2 regions of the Runella sp. genome follow, and region 2 is predicted to be linked to the other one. Evidence: riboswitches for the same ligand, from Rfam matches in the RefSeq annotation. Region 2 holds a riboswitch; the other holds the start of a gene.
What was found. Region 2 has a riboswitch for S-adenosylmethionine ahead of ACQY73_RS13985 (YceI family protein). Riboswitches for the same ligand answer to the same signal wherever they lie in the genome.

Region 1: linked by a shared signal. The riboswitch ahead of ACQY73_RS33635 (homoserine O-acetyltransferase family protein) and the one ahead of ACQY73_RS13985 (YceI family protein) in region 2 are both predicted to bind S-adenosylmethionine.

What each region holds. Positions count from the first base shown of each region.
Region 1 covers NZ_OZ257252.1:7,924,224-7,928,438, reverse strand. Annotated here, with positions in the region: gene ACQY73_RS33655 (SDR family oxidoreductase) at 1-99, shown strand, start outside; gene ACQY73_RS33650 (hypothetical protein) at 127-471, shown strand; gene ACQY73_RS33645 (helix-turn-helix domain-containing protein) at 489-1,397, shown strand; gene ACQY73_RS33640 (DUF721 domain-containing protein) at 1,588-1,908, opposite strand; SAM riboswitch class I at 2,059-2,184, shown strand; gene ACQY73_RS33635 (homoserine O-acetyltransferase family protein) at 2,298-3,371, shown strand; gene ACQY73_RS33630 (aminopeptidase) at 3,403-4,215, shown strand, end outside.
Region 2 covers NZ_OZ257252.1:3,275,686-3,279,900, forward strand. Annotated here, with positions in the region: gene ACQY73_RS13975 (cysteine desulfurase family protein) at 93-1,277, opposite strand; gene ACQY73_RS13980 (protein-disulfide reductase DsbD domain-containing protein) at 1,469-1,939, opposite strand; gene ACQY73_RS13985 (YceI family protein) at 2,049-2,675, opposite strand; SAM riboswitch class I at 2,857-2,953, opposite strand; gene ACQY73_RS13990 (SusC/RagA family TonB-linked outer membrane protein) at 3,883-4,215, shown strand, end outside.

The sequences.
Region 1 (4,215 bases), 3.5 Mb from region 2:
GGACCGGCAAAATTAATGCGGGTATTGAGCCGAATTGCTCCAAAATTTTTAATTAAGCAAGCAGGCAAAATGGGTGCTTCTTATATGTACGGAAAATAATTACTGCAACTTTAAAAATTTCTAAAAATGAAAATACTTAGCATCATACTTATTTTAGCATCTGCATTTCTAAGTATCAAGCACGGTTGGGATGCTTTTCAACCTGCCACCGCCGAACAGGCAAAAATGATGGCAAACCTTGGCATCACCAAATCTGTAATGCCCTATTTTGGTGTATTTTCCATCATTGTAGGATTGATGTTGTTCTTTCCTCAAACATTTTTTTTAAGTAACGTACTCAATGCGATTACTATCGTATTGATAATGGCGTTGTCGTTAAAAGCAGGAGATTATAAAATGGCATTGATAGAAATTCCTTTTTTGGCCATGCCACTGATTTTGATATGGTTGAAGTATCCGTTTAAATTTTAAAAAAATAACTTTGTATAATGGCAAATACACCACCCTACAGAATAAAATCCATTATCGAAGGGCATCGGATGATGGGGCTTGAAAAACCTCATCATCCGCTTATCAGCATTGTGGATGTATCTCAATTTAAAAATCATTCAGACATCAATGCGGTAATCTTTGATTTTTATGCTGTTTCGTTAAAGCGGGGCTGTAACAACTTGTTGTACGGACAACAGAAATATGATTTTGATGAAGGTTTGATGGCATTTATGTCACCAGGGCAAATATTGCGCGGCGAAGAAGGTGGAATACCTCCCAAGCTTCGAGGTTGGATGTTATTCATCCATCCCGATTTTTTGTGGAATACGCCACTTGCAAAAAAAATAAAACAGTACGAATACTTTGGTTATGCAACCAATGAAGCATTGTTTCTATCGGACAAAGAAGAAACACAAATAAACGGCATCATTGAAAATATAAGAGAAGAATATAAGGCCAATATTGACAAATTCAGTCAAGATGTAATCATTGCACAGTTAGAACTTTTGTTCACTTACGCACAAAGGTTTTACGAACGCCAATTTATCACCCGAAAAATTACCAACCATAAAATAGTAGAACGATTGGAAGCTGTTTTGACCGACTATTTCAATCATGAAAATTTACTTTCCAAAGGATTACCCAGCGTTCAATTTGTAGCCGACACACTCAATATGTCCAGTAAATATTTAGGCAGTTTATTGAAGCAATTAACAGGACAAACCACGCAACAACACATCCACGAAAAGCTGATTGAGAAAGCGAAAGAAAGGCTATCTACCACCGAATTATCGGTAAGTGAAATTTCTTATGAATTAGGTTTCGAACATTCCCAATCATTCAACAAATTATTTAAGACAAAAACCAAACAAAGTCCACTGGAATTTAGAGCGTCATTTAACTGACCGACAAAGCCCCACCTTCACAAAGTCAAAAAACGTTATACTTGCTAAGAATGACAGAAGAAATTACAGTACGTCCGGCAACCCAAGCCAATTTTTGGAAGTCGTCGAACTAAATCATGGTGCCGCTAAAGATTGTTTTGAATGATTCAGCAGATGTTGTTACAACCAAACTCATTAAAAGGCGCTATCATCAAATAAACACAATATCCGTGATCAACTCATACCCAAATGAGTCATTGAGCGATTGAATGAGTTTGCGTTTGGCGATCACCAACTCGTTGGCCAACGGAGCCGAATCCAGTCGTAAGAACAGAATCTTATCTTTTACATAAATATCAGAAGTACGGGAGGCGATCTCTTTTCCCACCAATTTTTCCCAGTAAACTTTCACCGAAGACTCATCAAACTGCGGGCGAAGACGATACATCTCCAGCATTTTGTTGATGGCCTCTCCCACAGTAGTTGCCCCCGGACGCCGAGCTGCGTTCTCTTTTTTAAAACGATAAACCATAATTTTGGGTAAAGTTTCCTACACAAAGCTACGATAAGGCGCAGAAATTTGGGTTACGCTAACGAGTTTTTTCTGAATTATTTTGGATTAAGCCCGTTGCGCCGTAATATTGCACCATCAAGTCAGTTGCTTCTCATACGCACAGCGATTGATTTATAAAGAAGGGGGGAGAGAATAGGCTCCGCGAACCTCTGGCAACCTGTTTCCAAATACACGAGATAAGGTGCTAATTCCTACCTAAGCGGTCGCAAAAACGACCCTCAGGGGATATAAATCGAAACATTCATGTTAAGATTCCCGGAAAAACGAATGCGCTTTCAGCGCTGAATACACGCTGTCACCTTTTTATTAAGGTGAGCCGGGCAAGTGCTATCCCTTTGATTTTGAAAATGAAAAGCAACAAAACCACTTTTAATTGTTTTTTACCCTTGGCCATTCATCTATTCAAATATCCTTATACGTTTCCATTGGAACTGGGCGGCGAATTATCGGGCTTTCAGTTGGCATACACTACTCATGGTACGCTCAATGCCGACGGCAGTAATGTTTTGTGGATCTGTCACGCCCTGACGGGAAGTTCTGACCCAACCGATTGGTGGGATGGTCTGGTCGGCCCGGGATTGTACTATGATCCCAAGCATTGGTTCATTGTCTGCGTAAATGTACTCGGCTCACATTACGGTTCTACCAATGCTTTGAGTATCAATGCCAAAACAAAGGAGCCTTACTACCGCACTTTTCCGGACATCTCTATTCGTGATAATATTTACGCGTTTGAATTGCTCCGCGAAGAGTTAGGGATTCAACGCATTCATACCTTAGTGGGAGGTTCGTTAGGCGGGCAACAAGCCTTGGAATGGGCTATCATCAAACCCGATTTGATCGAAAATCTGGTCTTGGTTGCCACAAACGCCCTTCACTCTCCGTGGGGAATTGCATTCAATGAATCTCAACGAATGGCCATCAAAGCCGACCCAACCTGGCAGGAAGCTCGCCCCGATGCGGGCATCGAAGGGATGAAAGTAGCGCGTTCGATTGCGCTGCTATCCTACCGCAATTACGATACCTACGACTTTACTCAAGCCCGTGACAGCAACGAACAAACCGATAATTTCCGTTCTGCAACGTATCAGCAATACCAAGGCGATAAATTAGCCAATCGATTCAATGCGTTTTCGTACTGGACGCTGTCGCGCACCATGGATCTGCACAATGTAGGCCGCAACCGCCCGAGCGTTACGTATGCCCTTTCACAAGTACGGGCGCATACATTGGTGGTTGGTATCAGTTCAGATATTTTATTTCAACCAAGTGAGCAGAAATTTTTGGCAAGACACATTCCCGACGCTGAATACCAAGAAATTGATTCCCTATATGGGCACGACGGCTTTCTGATCGAATACAAACAGTTGAAACAGATATTACAGGCTTGGTCGGCAAAAGCGGTTCCGCAGGGACGTTAGCCGTTTTCGCTCATTAACTTTCTTTATAACAATGCTCAAAAAAGTCCTTCTTGCCGTATTATTTGTATTGATCGTGCTCGGTATTTTTTATCGGGAACTGATCAGTTATGGGTTTATACAGGCCAAAGGACAACTTCATATTTTGTTCAACACTCGCCCGGTGGCTGAAGTTTTAAAAGACCCTACTCTCCCCGACTCACTCAAACAACGGCTGAAATTAATCGGCGAGATCAAACAGTTTGCGGTAGATTCGCTCGGATTGGATTCTTCCGGAAGTTATACCGAATTTTATGATCAGGGAGGAAAACCTATTTTATGGGTACTTACCGCTTGCGAAAAATTCAAAATGGCGCCCAAAGAATGGAGTTTCCCCATCATTGGCACCTTTGCCTACAAAGGTTTTTTTGATACAACACGGGCTCACATCGAAGAGAAAATTCTCAAAGACACGGGTTATGACACCCAAATCAATGAAGTGTCGGCGTGGAGTACACTGGGCTTTTTCAAAGATCCTGTTTTGTCTTCCATGCTATACCGAGGCGAAGGAAGCTTAGCCAATCTTATCATCCATGAAATGACGCACGGTACATTGTTCGTCAAAGATAATTTAGAGCTAAACGAAAATTTGGCCAGCTTCGTCGGGGACTATGGTGCGGTTCGTTTTATGAATGCCAAATACGGCAAAAATGCCCCTCAACTCGAACGGTATGAGTTTCGCAAGCAATACAATGACGCGCTGAGTCAACACATTGTACGCGGTGCCAACCAATTGGACAGTCTCTACAAAAGTTTTATTCCAACGCTTCCTGCCTCCAAAAAAGACAGTTTGAAATTAGCCCGAGTT
Region 2 (4,215 bases):
ATGAAGCTTTTTCTACAAACGTCTGACCCCATCCGGGGTCAAACTTCAAGTGAATAATTTAGAGTAGCTACATATTCCGTAATACTCAATGCTTAACATTGAACAGGAATGCTTTGCTGTCTGCCAACGTAAACCTGCCGATCTGAATGGTAAATATTTTTGAGACTTTGCAGGATATAATCAACGTCAGCCGGCGTGTTGAATTTACTGAATGAAAAACGCACATTTTCCAGTTCAAGATTACTTTGCAGGGCCGTCAGCACGTGTGAATGGGAATGGTTAAGGTTTGAGCAGGCACTACCACCCGACACGGCAATCCCATATAGGTTCAATTGACTGACCAACGACTCCGCCGAATGTACATTGGGAAATGCAACATTGAGAATGTTGTACAAACTTTTGTCATTGGAGTCACTTTCTCCGTTAAATCTCACTTCTCCGGAAACAGCACTCGTCAAACGAGACAGAAGTCGATTTTTGATGAGTGTGATATGTTTTTGATTGACCTTCAGGTCGCGGTAGGCTATTTCCAACGCTTTAGCGAGTCCAACGATGCCCACTGTATTTTCCGTTCCCGGGCGAACACCTTTTTCCTGACCACCGCCATACACCAAAGATTTAAATCCGTGAGTTTCTCGAATATAGGTAAAACCAACGCCTTTGGGGCCGTGAAATTTATGGGCCGACCCAACTACAAAATCCACCGGAAGGGTTTGCAGATCAAACGGTATCTTTCCAATGGTTTGGGTGGTATCAGAAAGAAAAAGTGCCTTAAACGCCTGACACAATGCTCCGATGTGGTGAAGGTCATTCAGATTTCCAATTTCGTTGTTGGCGTGCATCAGGCTAACCAAACCCTTCAAAGGAAAACGCAAAAGTCGTTCCAAATGGTTGAAATCTATATTTCCCTTTTCATCCAAATTTACCAGACTTACCGTCAGTTTATTCGATTTTCCCAGTTGCGTCAACGTCTCTAAAATGGCTTTATGTTCAATTGGGCTGGTTATAATATGCTGAATACCATAAGATTCTATCACGCCCGAAAGCGTAATATTGAGTGCTTCGGTCGCTCCGGAAGTAAAGAAAATCTGACTTGGCTCGGTATTTAAATGCAGGGCGACAGATTCCCGTGCTTTATAGATAGCTTCGCGAACGGCCTGCCCGTAAAAATGTCCCGATGAAGGATTTCCGTAATAACGGGTTAAAAAAGGCATCATGGCCTCCAATACATCACGGTCGATGGCAGTGGTTGCGGCGTTGTCGCAGTATACGTTCATGGGCAGTCAATGTTAGACTTTCACTACCGATGAAAACAAAACATCACTTTCGTCTTCAACGGCAGGAAAAGGCATTTTCTGATGGTTGGAATTTTAGCTTGTTGATGTAGATAATGGCAGGAACAAACGCCTGTTGGCAGCTTCTGCAAAATCCAAAAATGATTGATTGTTACGGCCCAATGCCGTAACAATCAATTAATAAAATGAAACGTCTTTTGAAAAGGAATGCAAACCCCTTTTTTGTCATTACAGAGTTGTCCACGAATCGTCCCCGTGACATCGTAATTGATCTCTTCAATTCTGACTTTGGATCGAAATTCAGCTTTTTGCGTAAAATACGTTATCTGTGTTCCCCACGTTTTATCCACTTTTTTCAGGGGAGAAACCGCAGTGATCGCTTTGGTGACGGCAAACGAACCGTTTTCGGCAAATTCAAATGCCGTAGGTTGCGGCCCGATGTCCGCCTTAAAATCAGAAGAATAAAGCGACCAACCTTTTTCAATCTCCGCCAGAAAAATAATCTCAACCTCTTCTCCCTGATTGAATTGTTCATTGGCAAACTTGAATTGCCAATGGGTCACTTTATTGATATCCACTTCCTGTTGCGCGTTTGCAAACCAACAAATTGCGCACAGCAATAGCATTGTAGTGAGAATTTTCATAACATTAATCTATTGAAAATGAATAAAATACAAAACCAAAATTGGTAATTTCGAGGAGTCGCTTAACGAAAAAAAGTACCGTCGGGTCATTATGCCCGACGGTATCCCATCATTTCCCTGTTTTGGCAGCTTCATGTGCCGCATTGGCTACCAAATTGACATCTAACTGAAAATCATTTTCTATGGCTTTATCGCCCAGGTTTTCGAAGAAATTTGAGGAACGGAACTTGATATTGTACTTGGTACGATCCACCGCAATTTTTGCCTGAGCGGTCAGTCGTCCCTTGTCTGCTTTCACCACGGCCGGAAATTTCACCTCATTGGTAATTCCTTTTATGGTCAGTTTACCCGCAATTTCATAGTTATCGCCTCCTTTGGGCGTCACGGAAGTAATGGCAAAGTTGGCTTTGGGGAATTTGTCGACTGCAAAGAAATCATCGTTTTTCAAGTGCCCAACCAGTTTGGCGTTGTACTCCTTATCTGTCAGGTCCGTGACAGTCAGGCTTTTGACATCAATATCAAAATTTCCTGATTTCAGTTTATTATCCGACCACACAAGTGTACCACCGCTGACGGGCACTGTGCCGGAGTGCTCTCCCGTTACTTTTTTCCCCACCCACACCAATTTACTGTTTTGGGTATCGACCGTAAAGGTACTTTCGCCTTTTCCCGGCTTGGCTTGAACAAACCCTGTGGCAATGAGCATTGCAGTTGCGAATAATGTTGCTTTTTTCATGGTTAAAATACATTAAATGGTTGCCTGTTAATTAAAAATAGTTTATCTATAAATTATATATATTTAAAAAAATCAAAACAAACTTTTCTCAAATCTTCGGAAATACCGGCTTCTCCGGAAATTAAATAAAATCTATATCGCTCTGGGGCGGTACGTACTATGATCTGTGAAATTGAACTCAGATTTATCGTATGACTTAGGTTGGAGCACCTTGCCGGTGGTTGGCAGGTTGCCGGAAGTTCTCAGAGCCTACTCTCTCCCTTCACTCGTTATAAATCTTTTTTAGGTTTACCCGGCAATGGTGGTTATCTGCCCGAACGAATAGTAGTAAACCAAAATCTCTTTTTTCTCTACTGACTTAATTCCAATGCAAAGGAATGACGAAAAAATGGAATGTTCCAAACTTTTTCTTACTTTTTTTTGAAAATCGAATAAATTGGAAATTTCCTATAGTCTATTGGTTATTAGGATATTATACCATTGGAATGAAATAACTGCAACTTCAAATGGAGCGTTTTCTTTTTTTTCTGACTAAAAAGCCTCTTTTTAATACTATGCCTGTTTTAAATATAATATAAGTAAGTTTTTTTAATAAAAATCAATTAATATACTCAATCTATAGTCTAATTTATATCCTACAATTATACCTATTTTAGGGTATTTTATATTAAAAAAATTAAATTTTTTGCTTGCTATTTCAGAAATGACTCTCTAACATTGCAGCATCAAATAATACATACCTATATAAGTTTAGCTTATACGCATTTTCGTACCTGAAAATTAACGACAGGCACAACTACTGTCAGCCAATTTGTAAACCACCTGCAAAAAGTCTGAATTCGAGTGAATGCTTTTACGTAACACTAAGACGCTTGACACCTCGATTGTAAACCATTCGGCTATCTAATCTAAAAGAACTGATTACCGGCGCATCGTATGGACGATCAACCCTAAAATGTAATTGTCTAAGGCAAATCAAATTGTTTAGAACTATTTCAATGATAATATATAAATTCTATGGATTAAAAAATAAACCCAACAGTAACCGAACAAAAGAACTCACTGGCTAAGTTCTTCCAACTGAGAAGCATTGCAGAAGCAAACAAATACCATCAATTCACTTCATGAACTTTATTCCAACTCCAAAAGGCTTTTCAATATATGGAAAGGCTTCCAAAAATCAGCATCAAAATAAACCGTCATTAGTATGAAAATCAGACAATTACCTATCGTTATTCTTTTACTTTTTGGGACAGGTGTCTCAGCAATTGCCCAGTTAAAGGCGATTTCGGGAACTATAAAAGACAAAGAAGCGGGCGGGCCTTTGCCCGGCGTTTCGGTCATCATCAAAGGAACCACTACCGGGACCATCTCAGATCAGGAGGGAAAATTTAAACTCAATGCCTCAGAAAACGCAACCCTCATTTTTTCTTTTATTGGATATGCCTCCATTGAAAAACCTGTCGGGAATCAATCTACTTTTTCTATCGACCTTATTTCAGACACCAAGCATTTGGGTGAAGTTCGGGTAATTGGTTAT